One region of the Paenibacillus sophorae genome, then DNA from elsewhere that is predicted to be linked to it. Evidence: predicted binding sites of a transcription regulator. Region 1 holds the regulator's gene; the other holds the start of a gene.

Region 1 (11,416 bases):
CAGTCCCAAGTACCCCAAGCCAGCCGTAACAGGCACCTGAAGGAGCTCGCCCGCTTTCCCCAGCCATGTCATGCAAGGATAGAGCAGCAGCGCCAGCAGCAATCCTCCCAGCAGCCCCGCCGTTCCGGCAGCCAATTCATCCATCGGCACCTGAGAGCAGTACCGCACCGCCTCCCGCAGTCTTGCCTCCGCCCAATCTGCGCATAACGCCACCGCGAACAAAAAAATAATGGCACCCAGAACCGCAAACAAAAGACTTCCTTCGATCGGCAGGCTGTTTCCCAGCCTGGTCATGCCTTCCGGAAAATCCTGCTCTGCGGCATGATACAGCGAGTAGCCCGAAAAGCCTCCGCATAATGCGGCAAATAATAAAATCCATTTTTTCCACATGGTTTACGCACCTCCCTTAATCTCACGCCTATCCCCCAGTATGTTCCAATTTCCGGGAAGGTAATCGTAGGAGGCCCATTTTTTTAAAATATAAGATAGGATAAGCTTCGCGTGGACAAAAGCCGCTTTCTCGATTTATGGCTTAGTACCCGTTGAAAAAGAGCTTTTGCGTATCTTATAATGAACTCAATTAAGAAACGGAGGGAATGGCAAATGAGCGCACCGAGTTTACAAGCTTTTCAAGACCAAGTCTCCGAGCTGCTGCTAAGACACCGCAGTCTTCTTGACGTGCTGTCCAAGAACGGTCAGAGCAGCGCATCAGTCAACCGCGCCGTCGTCAAGGCGATTACGGAATGCGGCTGTATCGAGCTTCATGCCACCAAGCAGGTGTTTGAATCCGGTGTAAGTCTGGAAAAGGCAAAGGAAAACGCAGGCACTCATGTTCAGGGAGAGTTGTGCGAGAATTGTCGTGAGGTCATTGGCTCCGAGCTTGGCCGGGAGCTGTTCTACATGTCGGCGCTGTGCAATTTGCTTGGGATCAATATGGACGAGGTCGTCGTGAAGGAATCACAAAAGTGCGCAACCCTCGGACTGTTCAATTTGTCGTAAGGCCGGATCTGCCATCCATTCATCCGTATGGCATGCGATCCTCCGTAACCATAAACAAGAGCCGGTTACCACACCTTTCAAGGCGTGGAACCGGCTCTTTAATTATCAGGATTGGAAACTCATCCGTTCTTGGAGTGATAAGCCTCGTCATCCGAACGTCTTCTGTTGCGGCGACGGCGTCTGGCCGCCAGTCTGTCAACATTCTGCTTCAAACCGTACAAGGCGTAAAGGGCCAGCAGGACAAAGATCATTTTGGAAATCTGGTCCGGAAATACAACGGCAACAGCGACAGCAATGATAATGACGACCGGTGCGCCGATGACCGCTTTTTTGGGCAGCCCGACTTTTTTGAAATTCGGATACTTCACCGTGCTGACCATCAGGTAGGACAACAGCAGCGCAGCGATAACCATAAAAATCGGAGACACATCTTTATGGAACAGAGACAGCGTCGCCAGTACGCCTCCGGCAGCCGGGATAGGCAGGCCGATGAAATACCCGGGAACGCCCGGGTGAACGTTGAAGCGAGCTAAACGCAGCGCGCCGAACATTGGAAAAATAGCGGTAACCGACCAAGCCAACGCATTATGCAAATCATGCAGACTTGTCACGTACATTATAAGAGCGGGTGCGACACCAAAGGAAACGACATCCGACAGCGAGTCCAGCTCTTTACCGAATTCGCTTTCCGCGCCAAGGGCTCGGGCAACGCGGCCGTCCAGGCAATCGGCAAGCATCGCGATAATGACCATAATTGCTGCCATACCGATTTTACCGTTGAGCGCCATCATGATGCCGAACATTCCGAGCAATAAATTACCTAACGTGAACAAACTCGGAATTGATTTTTGTATCATTTCGTCACCCCCTATATTATTCGGTAAGGTCTTAACGTTTCTAACATTACGTGATTGTATGTTATTTACATTTGCCTGTCAATAAGAACTTGTTTTTGCAGCCGTTTTAATCCGTCCTGAATTCCCCGAGCCCGCATCTCTCCGATTCCATCCACCTCATCCAGCTCCGCTATGCTCGCCATCATGAGATTGGGCAGTATTTCAAAACGTTCCACCAGATTACGGATAATGACATTCGGCAGCCGCGGAATTTTGTTAAGCAGCCGGTAGCCGCGGGGTGTGACAGACTCTTCGGAAGCGACGGAGGTAGACGAAAAACCGAGCAGCCGGGCGATATGATTGTCATCCATCAGCTCGTCGTCGCTCGCTCGCTTCAGGCCGGCGATAATTTCGCGGATTTTGTCCTCTTCCTCTTCCCTTGCATAGTCTCTGTACAGAAGCCACGCCTCTTCCTCGGTATTTCCGACCAGTTCTTCCATCTGCATGCTGATCAGGCGTCCTTCGTTGCCCAGCTCGGTGATATAGCGCTTGATCTCCATCTTGATGCGGAGCACCATCTCCACACGCTGAATGACGCCAACTACTTCAGGCACGGATACGATGCCTTCATATTCAGAGGCGGAGAGGTTCGTCAGCGACTGCGTGAGGACGGCCTTATACTTCTCCAAGGTCTGAATCGCTTGGTTGGCTTTTGTCAGAATGACACCGATATCCTTAAGCGCATAGCGGATGGAGCCTTGATAGAGCGTGATAATGTTGCGCCGCTGAGAAATGGATACGACCAGCTTACCCGTCTGTTTCGCAACCCGTTCAGCCGTCCGGTGACGGATTCCGGTCTCGATCGAGGAAATCGAGGGATCGGGAATCAATTGAGTGTTGGCATATAGTATGCGTTTCAGATCTTCGCTCAGAATAATCGCGCCGTCCATTTTGGCCAGTTCATACAAATAATTGGGCGAAAAATCACAGTTGATGGAAAATCCTCCATCTACCACCTCCATCACCTCGGGACTGTAGCCGACGACAATCAGCGCGCCTGTCTTGGCCCGCAGCACATTTTCCAGTCCTTCCCGGAAGGATGTGCCCGGTGCGGCTAGCCTGAGCAGATCGTTCATATTTTCCAGTTGGTAGTCTTTCATTCCTCTGCCCCCTAATTTAACGCGACCGCTAATGCGTCTGCTACGGTACTTACCCCGACAATCTGTATATCCTGCGGATGCTTCCAGCCTTTCAGGCTCTTCTCGGGCATAATGACCCTCCGGAACCCCAGCTTGGCAGCTTCCTTAACGCGCGTCTCCGCACGCGAGACGCCTCTGACTTCCCCTGTAAGCCCCACCTCACCGAAGAACACGTCGTACGGTTTGGTCGGGATATCCCGGAAACTCGAAGCAATACTGACCGCGACTGCCAGATCAATGGCCGGCTCATCCAGCTTAACCCCACCCGCGACATTAAGATAGGCATCCTGATTTTGCAGGAACATGCCCATCCGCTTCTCCAGCACAGCGATAATGAGCGCCATCCTTTGGTTATCCAGTCCGGTGGACATCCGCCGCGGCGAGGGGAAATGCGTGGCGGCGACAAGCGCCTGAAGTTCCACCAGCACCGGGCGCGTGCCTTCCATGCTGGCTACAACTGTGGACCCCGCTACGCCGAGGGGCCGCTCGGAAAGAAACAGCTCAGACGGATTGCCAACCTCGGACAGGCCGATTTCGCCCATTTCAAAAATGCCGATTTCATTCGTGGAACCGAAACGGTTCTTGACGGCCCGCAGCAGCCGGTACGTATGATGGCGCTCGCCTTCGAAATACAGCACGCAGTCCACCATATGCTCAAGCATCCGGGGTCCGGCGATTGCGCCTTCCTTCGTAACATGCCCGACCAGCACGGTCGCGATGCCGCGAATCTTGGCGATCCGCATAAATCTTGTCGTGCATTCGCGGACCTGCGACACGCTTCCTGGCGCGCTTGTCACTTCCGGCAGAAACACCGTCTGTATGGAGTCGATTACCAGAAACTGAGGCTGAATCGCCTCAATCGCTTCCTCGATCGCTTCCATATTCGTCTCACAGAGCACATACAGCTCGGATGACAGGGCTCCGAGCCGGTCCGCCCGCAGTCTGGTCTGACGAACCGATTCTTCTCCCGAAATGTACAGCACGCGCAATCCCTGCGTAGTCAGCGCATGGGAGGTCTGCAGCAGCAGCGTCGATTTCCCTATGCCTGGGTCGCCTCCCACAAGCACCAGAGAGCCCGGCACAATCCCTCCGCCAAGCACCCGGTTTAGTTCGCCGATACCGGTCAATATGCGGGGTTCCTGATCGCTTTCTATATTTATGATGGACTGGGGCTTTTCTTTACTATGAAAAACAGGGGTGTTCATCCCCTGAGTTTTGACTACGCTTTCCGTTTCTTCCACCATGCTATTCCAAGCCTGACATCCTGGGCATTTCCCAAGCCATTTCAGAGACTCGTACCCGCATTCAATGCAGTAAAATTTTGTTTTTGTCTTAGCCATAATTTCTCCTTCGAACCGTTTAACCATGCCGCCACTTCTTCAAATCGCGGATATTTCCCTGTCAATCAAAGTTTACCATTTAAGGGCGGTGAACGAAAGAGCATTCGGGAAAAGGGCGCAGCATATATATCCATATATGCCAAAAAGGAGAGCCTGCTTCCGAACAAGGAAGCGGCTCTCCTTCTATGATTACCCATGCCTATTCTTTAGGCTGTATCTTATTCTCCGTCCTTCTCCAGCGATACCGGCTCTTTCTTGCGCACGGTCAGTTCGCCGTTCTCTTCGTCGATCTTCAGCAAATCGCCCTTGGCAATATTGCCTCTCAGCATCTCCTCGGACAGACGGTCCTCGATATGCTTCTGGATCGCGCGGCGCAGCGGACGCGCGCCGAAGGCCGGATCAAATCCTTCTTTGGCCAGGAAAGCTTTCGCTGTGTCCGTCAATTCGAAATCGACGGCGTATTCACGCAGCCGCTTGCGCAGCTCTTCGGACATCAGCGTAACGATCTCGGCGATGTGCTTCTCTTCCAGCGAGTGGAATACGATGATTTCGTCGATCCGGTTCAGGAACTCCGGACGGAAGCTCTTCTTCAGTTCATCCATGACCTTGCCCTTCATGCTCGAGTACTCGGCGCCGGCATCCTGTACCGCCGTAAATCCGAGCGTGGAGTTGCGTTTGATCGCTTGAGCGCCAACGTTCGAGGTCAGAATGATCAGCGTATTGCGGAAATCAACGACGCGGCCTTTGGAATCGGTCAAGCGGCCGTCTTCCAGCACCTGCAGCAGGATGTTGAATACTTCAGGGTGTGCCTTCTCAATTTCATCGAGCAGAACTACAGAGTATGGCTTGCGGCGTACTTTCTCGGTAAGCTGTCCGCCTTCTTCATAGCCTACATATCCCGGAGGCGCCCCTACAAGGCGGGAAGTGGAGTGTTTCTCCATGTACTCCGACATATCGATACGGATAACGGCATTCTCGTCTCCGAACATCGCTTCGGCAAGCGCACGCGCCAGTTCCGTCTTACCAACCCCAGTCGGGCCGAGGAAGATAAAGGAGCCCATCGGACGCTTCGGATCCTTCAGACCAGCGCGAGCCCGGCGGATGGCCCGGCTGACCGCTTTGACGGCTTCATCCTGGCCGATAACACGATCATGCAGCAGGGCTTCCATATTGAGCAGGCGTTCCGTTTCTTCTTCTTTCAGCTTATTAACAGGAATTCCGGTCCAGCTGGCCACCACTTGAGCGATATCCTCAGGGGTAACCTCGGAATCGGTACGGCCTTGTTTTTCTTTCCATTGATTCTTTGTTGTATCGAGCTCTTCACGGATTTTTTGCTCCGTATCACGAAGAGCAGCCGCTTTTTCGAACTCCTGGCTTTGAACAGCGGCGTCTTTTTCCTTGCGGATATCGTCAAGCCGCGTTTCCAGCTCTTTCAAATTCGGCGGAATCGTGTAAGAGTTCAGTCTTACTTTGGAGCCCGCCTCATCAATAAGGTCGATCGCCTTGTCCGGCAGGAAGCGGTCGGTGATATAGCGGTCAGACAGTTTCACCGCCTGAACGATTGCCTCATCCGTAATTTTTACACGATGATGCGCTTCATAGCGGTCACGCAGGCCGTAAAGGATTTGAACAGCTTCATCCGGAGTAGGCTGATCTACCGTGATTGGTTGGAAACGACGTTCCAGAGCCGCATCCTTCTCGATGTACTTGCGGTACTCGTCCAGCGTTGTCGCGCCGATGCATTGCAGCTCGCCGCGGGCCAGCGCGGGTTTCAGGATGTTGGAAGCGTCAATGGCTCCCTCAGCCCCGCCTGCACCGATCAGTGTATGCAATTCGTCGATGAAGAGCACAATGTTGCCCGCCTGACGAATTTCGTCCATGATCTTTTTGAGACGATCTTCGAATTCGCCGCGATATTTGGTGCCAGCAACGACCGAGCCCATGTCCAGCGTCATTACACGCTTGTCGCGCAGTGTTTCCGGAATCTCGTTATTGATAATCTTTTGTGCCAAGCCTTCGGCGATTGCCGTTTTACCTACCCCTGGCTCACCGATGAGCACCGGATTGTTCTTCGTCCGGCGGCTCAGCACCTGAATGACGCGTTCAATCTCTTTGCTGCGCCCGATAACCGGGTCCAAGTGTCCATCTTTAGCGTAGGCCGTCAGGTCGCGGGCCAATCCGTCAAGCGTTGGTGTGCTTACATTGGATGGGCCTCCGCTGTGGCTCGAAGTGGACTCGCTGCTTCCCAGGAGCTGCAGAACCTGTTGACGGGCTTTGTTCAGGCTGATGCCCAGGTTGTTCAGAACGCGAGCAGCCACGCCTTCTCCTTCGCGGATGAGTCCGAGGAGGATATGCTCGGTGCCGACGTAGGTGTGGCCCAACTTACGGGCTTCATCCATCGACAGCTCGATGACCTTCTTGGCTCGCGGGGTGTACGCGATGTTCGTCGGCTGTTCTTGTCCTCTGCCGATGAGCGTTTCCACCTCGTCCTGAATTTTTTCCAGACCGAGACCAAGGGCAATCAAAGCTTTGGCGGCAATGCCGTCGCCTTCGCGAATAAGTCCGAGTAAAATATGTTCTGTGCCGATATTATTGTGTCCCAGCCGAACGGCTTCTTCCTGCGCCAGCGCAAGCACTTTTTGTGCGCGTTCCGTAAATCTGCCAAACATCATAACCCTGCACCTCCATAAATAATAAATATCTATAATTAATGTGTGATCCCCAATGTATCCCGGAACAGCTTCGCCCGGTACATATCGCATTCGGCTGAGCTCAGCTTCTCGCCAAACATCTTTTGCAGAAATCCAGGCTGCGTCTTGACATTCAGCTCATTGAGCACCGAGATGGATGGAGCTTTCAGGATTCCCAAGTCCACGCCAAGCCGCACATCCGACAGACGCTGGGAAGCTTCCTTCAATTCCATTACGGCCGCGTAGGACAAAATTCCGTACGACCGCATGATGCGATCAGTGATCCGCAAGGCGGAATCATCCAGCAGCCGCTGGCGGGCATTGCGTTCATGATCGATAATCTGGATAGCCACACCATGCAAGTTGTCTATAATCTCTGCTTCGGTCTGCCCCAGTGTGATCTGATTGGAAATCTGAAAGATATTCCCGGCAGCTTCACTGCCTTCCCCGTAAATGCCTCTTGCCGTAAGCCCCACCTGATTAACAGCCGAGAGAATACGGCCGATCTGCTTGGTCATGACAAGCGCCGGAAGATGCATCATAACCGAAGCGCGGAGTCCTGTGCCGACATTGGTCGGGCAACTGGTTAAATAGCCTCTTCTGTCGTCAAAAGCGTAATCGACCGACTCCTCGAAGATATCGTCGATCGCGGTTGCCCTCTCCCAGGCCTCGCGAACCTGAAATCCGGGAAACAGGCATTGAATACGAAGATGGTCTTCTTCATTTATCATGATGCTGACCGACTCTTCTTCATTCAGCAGCACCGCCCCGCTGCGGGAGTCATTGACGAGATTGGGACTGATCAGATGTTTCTCGACCAGTACCTTCTTATCCAATTCTTCCAGTTCGTCAAGCTTCACCAGCTCAAACGTGCCATATCCCGCGTCCTGGTTCTGATCAACGACCGGAGCCAGAACATCCAAGACTTCATCGGCCTGATTCTTCGTAGCCAGAAGAGGAAAAGGGTGATGCTGTATATTGCGGGCGATCCGCACACGGCTGCTGATAACAATCTCGGAGTGGCTGCCGCCGCTGCGCATCCATTCGCTTAGCGCTTGTTCGGTAAACCGGAGATCTGGCATCGTGCATTCCCCCTATATATCTTAAGACTTTACTCTTGTGCAATTTCTTTTTCAAGTTTTCGAATCTGATCCCTGAGCTCAGCAGCGCTTTCGAACTCTTCCTGCATGATTGCTTCCTGAAGCTGTTCCTTCAATTCATCGATTTGCCGCTTGAACTGGATTTGCGCACCGATGCGTTTGGGAATCTTCCCCACATGGCTGGTGCTGCCGTGCACTCTTTTGAAGAGCGGATCAAGACCCTTGTCAAAATATTTATAGCAGGAGCTGCAGCCGAATCGTCCGAGCTTGCTGAACTGCCCATAGGTCATGCCGCACTCCTCACAGCGAACGTCTTGAGGCTTTGCCTCGGCAGCGGATTTCCCCTTGCTTGCCCCCTCCAGATCCAATAAACCCGAAAGCAGGCTGTGAATAGAGAATCCGCCCGACGTACCCGGTATTAATTCACCCTTTTCCCTTGCACAGTTCTCGCAAATATGAAATTCCGTCTTCTCTCCGTTCACAATCTTCGTGAAATGAAGCGTTGCCGGTCTGACACCGCACTCTTGGCAAACCATATAACGAAATCCTCCCTCTATGCGCCGAATTATTTGCTGAGCAATGAGATCAGCATCGCCTTCATCATTTTGGAACGAATTTCGTCCCGATGGGGGAGCTTAACCGCAATGCATTCACGCGAAATGGCGGCGCGCATAAGACAGGCTTCGCGTCTGGTCAAAAAGCCGGCTTCCTCGAGCTGATAAATGAGCCCCTCAGCCGTACTCTGGTCGATGCCCGAGCCAATTTTCTGGTTAAGATGCGTATGCAGCGCCGAGTGCTGCGGAAGCTCAATGCGCTGAATGCGGATATATCCGCCTCCGCCGCGTTTGCTCTCCACCAAATAGCCCTTTTCAAGCGTAAAGCGTGTGCTGATTACATAATTGATCTGGGAGGGTACGCAGGAAAAATGGTCCGCCAGATCGTTGCGTTGAATTTCTACTGTGCCTTCGGGACTTTCATGCAAAATATTCTTCAGATATTGTTCAATGATATCGGAGATATTACGCATCACTCATCCTCCAGATTCAGAGCTTGCAGATGCAGCCGATGGCACCGTTCCCTCTTTCGGCCTCAACCTTTAAAGGAACTTTAACCAAAGTGCAAAGAGCCGAATCCCGTATAAAGCCGGCTGACAAGCCCGGATTTAGATTCTGTTCAAGCCCTACTAGTGTGGCCTAAACTGTACACCGCATACTTGAAAAAGCGAACGGGAACGAATAAGTAATCACCTGCTGTATGCTCTGTTGACTTTGACTTTCTTTGACTTTTTTTATTATTATAGCACATTCTTACGAAATGCCAAGTCTTTGTTCAAAAAAAATCAAACAATGCCGTCCGGACGTGCGTAATACGTTCCCGCTCCCTTTTCTCTACCGATACATTACCCATAAGCAGTCCCGCTTGATACAGGTTCATCGGCTTTTTCGTAACTGAGCAGCACCAGGTTGCCTGCAAATCATGATCAGCATAACCAGTCCCCAGTCCAAGGCGTTATTTATACAAGAAGAAACGGCTTCGCCGTCCTTTTAGGACGGCACCGTTTCTCGTAGAAATATAAGGCAAATTGATAAGCGCTCAGCTTATAAATTCTTATATTTTGAAAAAAACGGCTATCGTCCTCTTAGCAAGACGGTAGCCGCTTTGTTCCGGTATGCAGTTCTCGGACTGCTGTGATCTCGCTATGAAATGTTGTTCCGGGCAAGATAGATTCTCGCTTCAAAGGGGCGCAGCCGCAGCGCTGTAAGCGGTTCTTCCTCAGGGGGATAATTGGCCAGCAGCAAGCTCGGCTCCGAGGCCGGTTCACCCAGATCAACAATCAGCTCCTTCTCAGAAAAGTTGGTGATGACAAACAGCGTCTCATCATTCAGCGTTCGCCTATACGCGAACACATCAGAATGCTCCTCAAGCAGCGGGCTGTAATCGCCATAGACGATCACCTCATGCCGTTTGCGGAGCCGGATCAGTTCTCGGTAGTAGTGCAGCACGGAGCCGGGGTCTGCGAGAGCCTTCTCCACGTTTACTTCCTTATAGTTGGGATTAACATCAATCCACGGCTGCACAGTTCCGAATCCAGCGTAGTTGCTGTCATCCCATTGCATAGGTGTGCGCGCATTATCACGGCTTTTAAGGTAGATATCCCTCATCACCTCTTCGTGGGAGCGTCCTTTGATCTCGCATTCGATCCGGTAATAGTTAAGGGTCTCCACATCCCGGTAATCCTGAATGCTGTCAAAACGGATATTGGTCATACCGATCTCTTCGCCCTGATAAATGTAAGGAGAGCCTTGCAGCATATGAATGCAGGTGGCGAACATTTTTGCGCTTTCCACGCGGTAACGGATGTCATTGCCCCAACGCGAAACGACGCGCGGCTGATCATGATTGTTCAGATAAAGTCCGATCCAGCCTTTGCCCTGAAGCTTGATCTGCCAGCGTGTAATAATTTGCTTAAAGGCCTGCAGAGAGAACGGAATGGTCTCCCAGCGACCGCCCGGGCCGTTATCTACATCCATATGCTCAAAATAGATAATGCTGTCCAGCTCCTTGCGAGCGGAATCTGTATAGAGCAGACCTTCCTCCGCCGATACCCCGGCCATTTCCGCGACGGTAAACATGGGATAACGGGAGAAGACCTCATTGTTCATCTCCTGAAAAATATCGTGAATCCCTTCGCCGTTGGCAATTAAATGCCCGCACGGGGCCAGGCAATGATCCGGTTCGGCCGGCTCCCCGTCCTGCCATTCACCGGGCTTGACCAGAAGATTGACCGCATCAAGGCGAAAAGCATCCACACCCTTGTCCAGCCAAAAGCGCATCATGCTGTACATTTCCTTTCTGAGCGCATCATGCGACCAGTTTAGATCGGGCTGCTTGACGGAGAAGAGATGAAGATAGTAGGCGCGGGCCTCCTCATCATATTTCCAGGCCGATCCGCCAAAGAACGATTCCCAGTTGTTCGGCTCGCTGTCGCCTTCCCGCCAATAGTAATAATCGCGGAAAGAAATGTTCCCAGGAGTTTTGGAAGCCTGAAACCACGCATGCTCGTCAGAGGTGTGATTAAGAATAATGTCCATCATGATTTTCATGCCCCGGCAGTGAATTTCACTGCACAGACTCGTCCAGTCCTCCATGCTTCCAAATTCATCCATGATCTCGTAATAATCGCTCACATCATAACCGTAATCATCATTAGGGGATTTATAGACAGGCCCCAGCCAGATCACATCGACCCCA
Region 2 (11,416 bases), 790 kb from region 1:
AATTCTGGGCAAACGCACAGAGTTTGCATCAAGAAGAAACGGCTGCGTCATTCTAGTAGGAACGGCATCCGTTTTTCCGAAAAGGCTTATATCATAGGAATTGTTAATAGCTGCGATTATCTAATATTTCGGAAAAGAGCGGAAACAATAAACTGCTGTTTCCGCTCTATGGATGATGCTATATAAAATCTCGAATTATTTAGCCAGTTTTGCGAAGTGTTCGAGCGTACGAACGAGTTGAGCGGTGTAGGACATTTCATTGTCGTACCAAGCAACAGTCTTAACGAGCTGTTTGTCGCCAACAGTAATTACTTTGGTTTGTGTAGCGTCGAACAGGGATCCGAAAGTCAGACCCTTGATATCGGAGGATACGATTTCGTCTTCAGTGTATCCGTAAGTATCTGGATCGGAAGCTTCTTTCATTGCTGCGTTGATTTCGTCAGCCGTTACAGTCTTGTTCAGAACAGTAACCAGCTCAGTCAGGGAACCAGTAGGCACCGGTACGCGTTGAGCGGCACCGTCGAGTTTGCCTTTCAGCTCAGGAATAACCAGGCCGATCGCTTTGGCAGCGCCAGTCGTGTTAGGAACGATGTTCTCAGCTGCAGCGCGGGCGCGTCTGAAGTCGCCTTTAGCATGCGGAGCGTCCAGCGTGTTTTGGTCGCCGGTGTAAGCGTGGATTGTAGTCATCAGGCCTTCAATAATGCCGAACTTGTCGTTCAGGACTTTAGCCATTGGAGCCAGGCAGTTCGTTGTGCAGGAAGCGCCGGAAATAACTGTTTCGGAACCGTCAAGAATGTCGTGGTTAACGTTGTAAACAACAGTCTTCATGTCGCCGGTAGCCGGAGCGGAGATAACGACTTTTTTCGCTCCGCCTTTCAGGTGAAGCTCAGCTTTTTCTTTGGAAGTGAAGAATCCTGTGCACTCCAGAACGATATCTACGCCCAGGTCGCCCCAAGGCAGTTCTTCAGGGTTGCGGTTAGCCAGAACTTTAACTTCCTTGCCGTTCACTTTGAAGAATCCGTCGTGAACTTCAACGTCGCCTTGGAATTTGCCTTGCGATGTATCATATTTTAACAAGTGCGCCAGCATCTTGGCATCGGTAAGGTCATTGATCGCTACAACTTCGATTCCTTCCACGTCTTGAATACGGCGGAATGCGAGGCGGCCAATACGTCCAAATCCGTTAATACCTACTTTTACAGTCATTGAATAGTTCCTCCTAAAATTCATTTTTATTTATTCAAGACAAACCATAGGGTTTGTCAAGACAACACTAAGTATGAAGCATAATAATGCTAGTGCTCGCCATAATAGGAAGATTGCGGGGCTGCGGCATTCTGTTCGTCAATTTGCTTGACGATTTCGGCCGCGGCGGCTTCATCTATGACAAGTATGTCTTCTTGGCCGAACCGCAGCACAGCGTGAATGGCTTTGGCCTTCCGCTTGCCTCCGGCGATGCCAATTACAATTTCCGTCCGCACGATATCCTCTAGGCGCAGTCCCATAGTCAGCATGGAGTGCACCACTTCACCCTGCTCGTTAAAGTAGTGGCCGAAGGATTCGGCAACGGCGCCGGCGTTCTTGATCTTGGTGATCGTCTCCTCGTCAAGTCTACGGCGACGGGTCATTTCCAAGGCATCTCCGATTCCATGAACGATAATTCTTGAACGGCGGATAATCTGTACGATTTCTGAAATGTTCGGTTCATGGGCCAGCGATAGAAAGGCTTCCTCGCTGAGCAAGTCCGGCACATGCAGTAGGCGGTAATGTGCTCCAATCCGCTTGGCTACCGTCGAAGCGATGGTATTGGCCTGAAATTCCACGCTCTCACCAAGTCCTCCTCTGGCGGGCACGATCAAGGCGTCCCGATAGGACACGGACAAGGGTGTGGTCATCTGCTCAGCCAATTCGGACAGCGTCGAACCTCCGGTGACGGCAACCGTGTCATCGGCTCTCATTACGCCGAGCAACGCTCTCGCTCCTGCTCTTCCGAGTTCTCTCTTGGTAAACGGTGACACTTCGCAATCGCCCGGAACCACAATAACTTTCTTCAAACCGTAACTCAAACGAATTCTTTCTTCCAGATCCTCCAGGCCAAACAAACTCTTGGCGAGCGGCTCCAACAAGTCAAGCAGTTTCCGGCCGGCATCGCTGATCCGCATGCCTACGCTCTCGATCTCGATGAGCCCCTGCGATTTCAGAAGGTCCGTTTCCGCACGCAGAACCCGTTCGGTCATATCAAGCGAAGCGGCGAGCGTTCTGCGGCCGATAATATCGGACAACAGGATCTGATGAAGAATCGTATACCGTCGTTTGAGGGTTTCCATGAGATCAGGCAGAAGCTGCTTTTGGATTTCTAATAAGTCACGCATACTTTCACTCCTGCAACTTCGTCTTTCTCTTCTGACCCCTTCTCTATGGTCTTAAAACGTCCCGGGATAACTTTTTAAGTCCCACTAAGTATTCTACCCAAATATTCCCCTGAACGCAAGGGCTCCGAAAGTAGAATTCTCACCCTCTTTTCTTCTTATACATAAACCTGTACATTTCGGCGGCGAAGAGCCGGTCCCTATGACCTATATGATTAATAAGAGTTGCATTAGTCGAAATTTTATATTATAATAATTTCTGTTGCGCCCGTGGTCCAATGGATATGACGTAGGCCTCCGAAGCCTGAGATCCAAGTTCGATTCTTGGCGGGCGCGCCACATTATTTGTTTAACCAAACCTAGATTATTTAACACAGTGCGCCATGAATTGGCGCTTTTTTTTATGATGAGTTTGACTTTCTTTGACTTTTCGTTTGACTTTCTTTGACTTTTTGTTTGAATTTGTTTATCATGTGGGTAATACGGTAACAGTTAAGAAAAAACGCTATAACGAAATCCATTTTTGAAGATCTAATTTAAGGAGGTTTTCCACGTGAGTTACATTCCTATGGTCGTAGAACAAAGCAGCCGAGGCGAGCGGGCTTATGACATCTATTCCCGCCTGTTAAAGGACCGCATCATTTTCCTTGGAACTGAGGTCAATGACGTGGTAGCCAATTCCATCATCGCACAAATGCTTTTCCTGGCCGCCGAGGACCCGGAAAAAGATATTTCTTTGTACATTAACAGCCCGGGCGGATCCATCACCGCTGGCATGGCGATTTTTGATACGATGCAGTACATCAAGCCGGATGTATCCACAATCTGCGTCGGACTTGCCGCTTCCATGGGCGCCTTCCTGCTTAACGCCGGAGCGAAGGGCAAACGCTATGCGCTGCCGAACAGCGAGATTATGATTCACCAACCGCTGGGTGGTGCCCAAGGGCAGGCTACGGATATTGAAATTCGTGCCCGCCGCATCCTGAAAATGCGCGACAAACTGAACCGTATTTTGGCAGAACGCACCGGTCAGCCGCTTGAGCGCATCGAGAAGGACACGGACCGCGACTACTTCATGAGTGCCGCGGATGCCGCCGAATACGGCCTCGTTGATAAAGTTATTGAAAAACCGCAGTCTGTCAGTGTGTAACATACCCGGCAAACCTTCACAAACACGCAAACACCCCTTGCCCACTAATCGTGAGCAAGGGGTGTTTTTCGTCCTTAGTAGGTCCGGAGCAGATTGCCATATCCAAGCTTGTGCAGCCGTTCGGCAATGATACGGTACCCTTTTCCGTTCGGATGAAGATTATCGATAGAGAGCAGTTGCCGCTCATGTCCCGTAAACGCTCCGTAAATATCGGCAAAGCCGCATACCCGGTTATTATACTGAGCCATTTGGCGGTTGAACTGCTGCACCCATCCCGAAGCCTCTTCCATCTGAGGATAGGGATTGTATAATCCGATAATCCGGATAATGTAAGGCTTGCCCGCTCCAGCCTTTGCCTGATAAATCTGCCCCATGATACCCGCAAAATGCTGCCGGGATTCCTTCAGGGTAGTCTGAAAAATGGAAAATGGCGGACTAGAGTGTCTAGCCACCGCTTTGGCAGCATGGATCAAATCGTTGCCGCCGATCGAAATGGTGATAATATCCGCCTCACGAAGCGATTGGCGAAACAGCGAGTTATACCGGACACGCTGCTCTAGTTCGGCTGTAGTCATGCCGTTGATCCCCAGATTCGTATAGGCGACAAAATTGCGGAGCGATACCTCTGACATCCGCCTATACACGGGAACAAAGCCGCTGCCGGGCATCGCCCCGAAGCCGGTCGTCAGCGAATCGCCGATCGCCGTATAATTATAAACCATGGCATTCCCCCCTCTCGCGCTTATAGCTCGGTCACCATTCAGCATATGAACGGCATTTCGCGCGCGCTACGGGGAAATATCCGGTATCAGAAGACTATTTTATGCCAGCGAACGGACTGCTTCCATTCGGGAGCAGTTCTTTAAAGGTGAAGGTGAACTCTGGGAAGCCCTCGGCATATGGCGTATATTCATATAATTGAAAGAAGAGCACGACCCGGCCATCTTTAAGATAGAAATATTTCTCGGTATTCAGTCCGTTAAAGCCGCCAAAATAACCTGCATCCGCCTTAAGCTGCTTGCCTACCTTCTCGTTCAGCAGTTTTTTGTAGTTCGGATTGGCTCTGAACAAATCGCCCAATAGCAGACGCTTGCCGTCCTTGAGCGAGAAAGTAAACGCCTGGCGCAGAGTCATTCCGTGGGCGCCTCCGGTATAGCCATATTGGCTCATGACCAGGCTAAGCACGCCATCCTGGTTGTAGGTCACCACGTAATTCGAGTCGAATTCGTACGGGCGGTCCTGTTCGTTTTTTTCGGCAATCGCCTGGCCTGCGTCGGCTGCAAAGCTCATAGCGGCCTTTTTTAGCGTATCATTGATGCTCTGCTGTGCAGACGCGCTCACAAGTCCTGAAATTTGCGGATAATCCAGCTTGATGGCTGCGCCGTCCGTCTCCTTGGCATATGTAACCGTCGTTAATGTCAGCGCGTTCAGCGGTCTGTTCATCACGTTCAGCCTACCGGAGGAGGCGTTAAAGTCTCCACGATAGCCCAAATAATCGCTGAGCAAACCGAATGGAACGTAGAGATGATTATTAATATTGCGGCCTTCATACTCGTTGATGAAATAACCGTTAACTGCAAGTGAAATTCCGTATTCAGAGACCATCAGCTTAGTTTGACGGACTCCCTGCCCGATCGTATAGGTATTTTCCGCCTTATTGTAAGTGATCTGCATGCCCAGTACACTCTTCAGAAATGTTATTGGAATCCATACTTTTCCCTGTTGGTGAATGCCCTGTTGCGGGGTAATGGTTCCATTCCATTTCAAGGTAATCAGAGAATAGTCAGCCTGTGACTTAACCGGCGCCGCCAAGCCCGTCCCTCCAGGAAGAAACGTCCCTCCCAGCAGCATCCCAGCAGCGATCATTCCGGCTCCCCATTTGCGTGCAAGTCTGTTCGTCTTGTTCATTGAATGTTACTTCCTTTCTGCTCTAGGAGATTAGAAAAGAGGTCTTCTCCGCCCCGATGTTTTCGGGTAAAAGCCTCTCTTTCATTCATCTTTGGGCACGCTTCCCTGCTAGTTTAATTGATACATAACGCTAAGCTGCGTCGTAATCTTTACCTCTCCCGGCTGAACCGCGGTACCGCTTGCGCTGTCGGCGACATTGGCCATCGCTCTGGCATTCTCTTCATAAAGTACAGGGCTAGCGCCTCCGTCGTTCTGGCTGACGGTCAGCACCTGTCCGAGCGTTCTCTTGGCGGCTTTGGCAATCGCGGCCGCTTTCACGTCGGCGTTGGCCATCGCCTTTTCAATGACTTGCGCTTCAAAGGCCGAGGTATCCTCCACCGCAAAACGGGCATTGCCTATATTATTGGCCCCTGCTTCAGAAGCTGCATCCAGCAGCGCTCCTACCTTGGCCAGATCGCGGTATGCGACCCGCAGAACATGATGTGCGTTATAACCTTTAACCTGCTGGCCCTCTTTCTCGTTATACGTGTAATTCGGCTGGACGTAGAACTCCGCGGTTTGGATATCCTTCTCACTGATGCCCCAGGTATTCTTCAGCAGAGCCGTCAATTTTTGAATTTTCGCTCCGTTGGTCTTCTGCGCTTCCTGGGCGGTTGACGCCGAAGCATCGACTCCGATCGACAGATAGACGATATCCGGCTTCATCGACAATTCTCCCTTTCCTACGACACTGACTATATTTTTCTGCACCTCTTCAGCGTAGGCCTTCTGGGGCTTATCCAATGAACCGCTCACCGTCATCCCTCCTACCATTAAGCTTCCCGCAACAAACACCGCCAGGGCCGGCTTAATCCATCCCTTCATTTGTTCCATCCTCCTCTATAGGTTTTGCGTGATTACCATCATATCTACTAGACGGGAGGGCCTGGCAAATGTTGCATCGGTACGCAAAATAAAAAAGCCCTTAAGGGCTTTTTTGGTCATACCATAAATAGGGCTGCTGCGGATATTGTTATTGATTCTCCAGCTCTTCTTTGCTGACAAGACTCGTCAAAGCGGTTACGGCCTGATCGGCGTCCGCGCCTTCCGCGCTGATATAAATCTCCGTGCCGGAGCTGATAGCAAGGCTCATAATCCCCATGATACTTTTGGCGTTAACTTTTTTATCGTCTTTTTCAACGAAAATCTCTGATGAGAATTTGTTCGCTTCCTGTACGAACAGTGCTGCCGGCCGAGCATGGAGCCCCGTCTTCAACCGGACGACTACCGGGTGCTTTGTCATGAAACGCTTACCCCCTAATTAAGATCTGCCCAAAAATTTCACAGTAAATTTTATCATATTATATCATTATAACCTAAACGACACTAGAAAAAAATAAATCATTCGCCGCGGAGCTTCTCCGCCAGCTCGTCGATTTTGCGGAGCCGATGGTTAACGCCGGATTTACTGACGTTTCCCTTTAGCATCTCGCCGACTTCCTTCAGATTGATATCGGGATGGGCCAGCCGGACTTCCGCTACTTCCCTCAGCTTGTCTGGCAAGTTATCCAGGCCGATTTCCTTCTCCAGAAATTTGATGTTCTCAATCTGCCGCACCGCCGCGCTGATTGTCTTGTTAAGATTGGCGGTCTCGCAGTTCACGATCCGGTTGACGGAGTTCCGCATATCCCGCATAATCCGAACATCTTCAAATTTGAACAGCGCCTGATGGGCGCCGATCAGATTCAGGAACTCGATGATCTTCTCGCCTTCCTTGATGTAAAGGATGAACCCCTTCTTGCGCTCGATGCAGCGGGCGTTAAGATGAAACTCCCCAGCCAGCTCGACCAGCGCTTTGCAGTGTTCCTCATACATCGAGGCGATCTCCAGATGGTAGGACGAACCTTCCGGGTTGTTCACCGACCCTCCCGCCATAAAGGCGCCGCGCAGGTACGCGCGTTTGCAGCAATTTTTACGGACAATGCTTTCATCAATGCCGTCCGTAAACACGAAGCCCTCCGAGACGATTTTGAGATCGTTCAGAATTTCCTCGACGCGGGCGGGGATTCTGACGATATATACGTTATTTTTCTTCAAACGCATTTTTTTACGCACGAGAAGCTCTATATGAGCGTGGTAATATTTCTTAAGCAAGGAATAAATCCGCCTTGCAATCGCGGCATTTTCCGTTGAGATGTCGAGAATGATCCTCTTGTTTGAAAGCTGCACCGATCCGTTCATCCGAATCAGCGCCGACATTTCCGCTTTCTCGCAGCAGGGGCCGCTCTCGACCATCGTCAGTTCTTTTTTAGTCAGCGCCGCAAAAGACAAGGTTCTCACCTCTTTCGTGTTATCCAATCCTGAACCAACTGATAAATATGATGGCTCAGCTTATCCGTATCATGCCGCAAATAGGTGCGGAATAAAACCAGCTTGTCGGCAATCAGCTTATAGCACTGATCTTCCATGGCTTTCCTGTCCAGCTCGACCGGACGCGCCCCTTGTTCGGCGTATTTGCGCTGCACTTCAGGCGGAATTTCACCATTATTTACGATGACATAATCGAACAGGTGCATTCCGATATGATCATACACCGCCTGCAAATGATCGCTTACCGTATAGTTGTCGGTTTCCCCCGGCTGGGTCATCACGTTGCAGATGAACATCTTGACGGCGCTGGAGGAGACAACCGCCTGCGCCAACTTCGGCACAAGCAGATTCGGCAGAATGCTGGTATACAGGCTGCCGGGACCGAGCAGTATTGCATCGGCTGACCGGATCGCCTCCAGCGCCTCAGGCAGCGGCTCGACATCGGGCGGCTCCAGAAAGACCCGCTTGATCTTGCCTCCGGCTTCCGGAATTTTGGACTCTCCGGTCACGATGCGGCCATCTGTCATTTCCGCATTCAGCACGACCGCTTCCCCGGCCGCCGGAAGCACCCTTCCCCTTACAGCGAATACCCGGCTCAGTTCACGGACGGCAGTGACGAAATCGCCCGATATATCGGTAAGCGCGGCCAAAATCAGATTGCCAAGACTGTGTCCGGCAAGACCCTCCCCGCTGCTGAAGCGATACCTCATAATGTCCGCCATCAGCGGCTCGACATCGGCCATTGCGGTCAGCACGTTACGGATATCGCCCGGCGGCGGCATCTGCAGCTCGCTGCGGAGTATGCCCGAACTTCCCCCGTCATCGGCCACCGTTACGATGGCCGTAATATCAAGCGGCTTCTCTTTCAAGCCGCGAAGCATAACGGACAGTCCGGTTCCGCCGCCCATAACGACGATCCGCGGACGCTGTCCCGATTGTACAGCCACGATTATACCCCTTCTCTCCTAATGCCGGTCGCGTTCGGCATCCCGGTGGCTGACCGATACCGTTTCCGTCTCGCTGACCCCCAGCATTTTGCCCAAGTATTCCGAGATGGCCACCGAGCGATGCTTGCCTCCCGTGCAGCCGATGCCGATAATGATCTGGGCCTTGCCTTCCTTATGGTATTGGGGAATCAGAAATTGAAGCATATCCAGCAGCTTCTTCAGAAATGCCTGCGTCTCGGGCCACTTCATTACATATTCGTAAACATCGCTATCCTGTCCCGTATGAGGCCGGAGATGATCCACATAATGCGGATTTGGCAAAAAGCGTACATCAAACACGAGGTCCGCATCAATCGGAATGCCGTATTTGAAGCCAAATGAGGTAATGTTAACGGAGAGCGTACCTTTTCCAAGATGGGAGAAGCGTGAGACGATCTTCTCCTTCAGCTGGGCCGGCTTCATATTGCTGGTGTCAATAACCTGAGTAGCCGAATTCTTGAGCTCCTCCAGCATTTTGCGTTCGAGCCGAATGCCATCGAGCGGCAGGCCCTTCGGAGCAAGCGGATGCCGCCGCCGGCTTTCCTTGTAACGCTGCACCAGCACGGAATCGGTAGCATCTAGAAACAGAATCTCGCAGCCGATCGTAAAGTGATCTTTGATAAAACTCAGCGATTCCGACAGAGCGGTAAAAAACTCGCGGCCCCGCAGGTCAATAACAAGCGCTACCTTCGCAATTTTCCCCTTGGACTGCTCGATCAGCTCCGCGAACTTAGGAATCAGGACGGGCGGTAGATTGTCGACACAGAAAAATCCGAGATCTTCGAGACTTTGAACGGCGATGGTCTTGCCCGCTCCCGACATTCCGGTAATTATGATCAGGGTGGCCGCCGCCGACGGAGTATTCTCCTCTTCGGTCATCAAGCTTCCCCCTCCCTAGAATTAGTGTATGAATAATTTCCGTTTCCATTTCTTAAGAACGCAACAAAAGGCCGGCAGCGCCGACAATGCCTGCATCGTTTCCGAGCTGTGCGGGAATGATCTTCACATCTTTTTGCAACGGTTCAGGCGTAACCTGAGCGTACACACGGCGAATTTCTTCGAACAGAATTTCACCGGCCTTGGACACGCCGCCGCCGATAATGAATACCTCAGGGTTCAGCACAGCCGCGACTGCCGCCATAGATTTGCCGAGGTAAAATGCCGCCCGGTTCACGATCCGCAGCGCCACTTCGTCTCCGGCCTTAGCCGCATCGAACACTTCCTTGGCGGCGATTTTCTCCACTGTGGCAAGCGTTGTCCGGTCGCCCCGCGCTACCGCGTCATTTGCCATACGAATGATGCCCGTTGCCGAGGAAACGGTTTCCAAACAGCCCATCTTGCCGCACCCGCATTGAATCGCTTCCAGATCGGGAACCACGCAAATATGGCCAAGCTCGCCGGCAAGACCTGAGAAACCTTGATAAACTTTGCCGTTAATAATAATGCCGCCGCCGACGCCCGTTCCCAGCGTATAGCAGACACAGTTGTCCACGCCCCGCCCGGCCCCGCTCCAAGCTTCTCCAAGCGCCGCCACATTGGCGTCGTTATCTATTTTGACCGGCTTGTTCAATCGATTCTCCAGAATGGCGCGGATCGGCACGTCTCTGAATCCAATGTTAGGCGCAAGAATAATGATGCCTTCACGAATGTTCGTGAAGCCGGCGACTCCCGCTCCAACACCGACAAGCTGGTCCCATTCATATGGTGAATCGGCCACAATCTGACGCAAGTATTTTTCGATGTTGTCAATGACAGTATCGACACCGATCTCAGTTCCAGTAGGCCCTTCATAGGTATGCAGCAAATGGCCTTCACTATTACAGATGCCCACCTTAATGGCGGTTCCGCCCAAATCCACGCCTACGTAGATATTTTCCGACATGTAACAAGCCACCTTTTCCTGTGCTAAAATAGTAAATCCCACGATACCCACTATAATAGAAGCCTTCCCTGCGGTCAAGGCAAGACGGCACACCCGGGTATGATGCGCCGCTCGAAAGTTCTTGGAGGTGTGGTGAAAAGGAAAAAGGCGACTAAGTCTGCTGTGAAATCAACCCATAAAAAAACCGCCGGGGGCGGATGGTCGGGCTGCCCCCAATTCCGGGAGACCTATGCCAGCTCTTGCTTATTCCATTTTTATATATGATTCCGACAAATCCGCTTTTGGCCTTCAAGCGCCCGGAGCGGCGCGATATTCTGCGTGAATTCCAGCGCTCCCATGTAACGGCCGCTGTCATCGCGCACGGCAAAATAACGAATATGAATGAACGGGTCCCGGATATGAATCTCAGCAGCTAGAACTGTGTAGTATGCCTTTTCCGGTCACGTTATAACGTTCTGCGAATTCTTTTTAAAGCCAAGGACCATATGTTCCCTCTCTCTCGCTGCAATTGCCTGCTCTTCTCGTTCTCGGCAGCCTGTACTCTCCACTGTCTGTCCGCCAGACATTCAAGCTCTTTCCGGTTCTTCTCCACCAGCATTTCCGCTATTGCAGGATGAATCACAATCACAATGATCCCGCCCCTTTCTTTGCCGGACCTCACATCCGGATGTTATTTTTAGTATACCTTTTCCAAAAGGGGTAAAAAGGGTATAATCCGAATTATCCGCTTCACCTTTTCTGCTGAATGAAGGAGGTTTTCCCTTTGCTGGCC

Evidence for each region. The regulator CtsR, encoded in region 1, represses protease genes until heat stress. The targets are predictions, from matches to a motif close to ATGGTCAATAAAGGTCAAACA.
Region 2: the regulator CtsR is predicted to act here: its motif matches at 2,801-2,821, upstream of clpP (ATP-dependent Clp endopeptidase proteolytic subunit ClpP).

Annotation. Positions count from the first base shown of each region.
Region 1 is NZ_CP076607.1:48,643-60,058, forward strand. It holds gene KP014_RS00310 (PIN/TRAM domain-containing protein) at 1-390, opposite strand, end outside; gene KP014_RS00315 (nucleoside triphosphate pyrophosphohydrolase family protein) at 604-999, shown strand; gene pssA (CDP-diacylglycerol--serine O-phosphatidyltransferase) at 1,119-1,856, opposite strand; gene disA (DNA integrity scanning diadenylate cyclase DisA) at 1,922-2,995, opposite strand; gene radA (DNA repair protein RadA) at 3,007-4,374, opposite strand; gene clpC (ATP-dependent protease ATP-binding subunit ClpC) at 4,593-7,046, opposite strand; gene mcsB (protein-arginine kinase McsB) at 7,082-8,146, opposite strand; gene mcsA (protein-arginine kinase activator protein McsA) at 8,176-8,700, opposite strand; gene KP014_RS00350 (CtsR family transcriptional regulator) at 8,730-9,191, opposite strand; gene KP014_RS00355 (alpha-glucosidase) at 9,862-11,416, opposite strand, start outside.
Region 2 is NZ_CP076607.1:839,395-850,810, reverse strand. It holds gene gap (type I glyceraldehyde-3-phosphate dehydrogenase) at 196-1,206, opposite strand; gene KP014_RS04135 (sugar-binding transcriptional regulator) at 1,296-2,372, opposite strand; tRNA gene KP014_RS04130 (tRNA-Arg) at 2,634-2,708, shown strand; gene clpP (ATP-dependent Clp endopeptidase proteolytic subunit ClpP) at 2,923-3,519, shown strand; gene KP014_RS04120 (GDSL-type esterase/lipase family protein) at 3,594-4,241, opposite strand; gene KP014_RS04115 (DUF3298 and DUF4163 domain-containing protein) at 4,336-5,427, opposite strand; gene KP014_RS04110 (SIMPL domain-containing protein) at 5,536-6,291, opposite strand; gene KP014_RS04105 (HPr family phosphocarrier protein) at 6,440-6,709, opposite strand; gene whiA (DNA-binding protein WhiA) at 6,808-7,737, opposite strand; gene KP014_RS04095 (gluconeogenesis factor YvcK family protein) at 7,743-8,684, opposite strand; gene rapZ (RNase adapter RapZ) at 8,742-9,641, opposite strand; gene KP014_RS04085 (ROK family glucokinase) at 9,694-10,644, opposite strand; gene KP014_RS04080 (hypothetical protein) at 10,905-11,060, shown strand; gene KP014_RS04075 (hypothetical protein) at 11,090-11,272, opposite strand; gene KP014_RS04070 (ABC transporter substrate-binding protein) at 11,408-11,416, shown strand, end outside.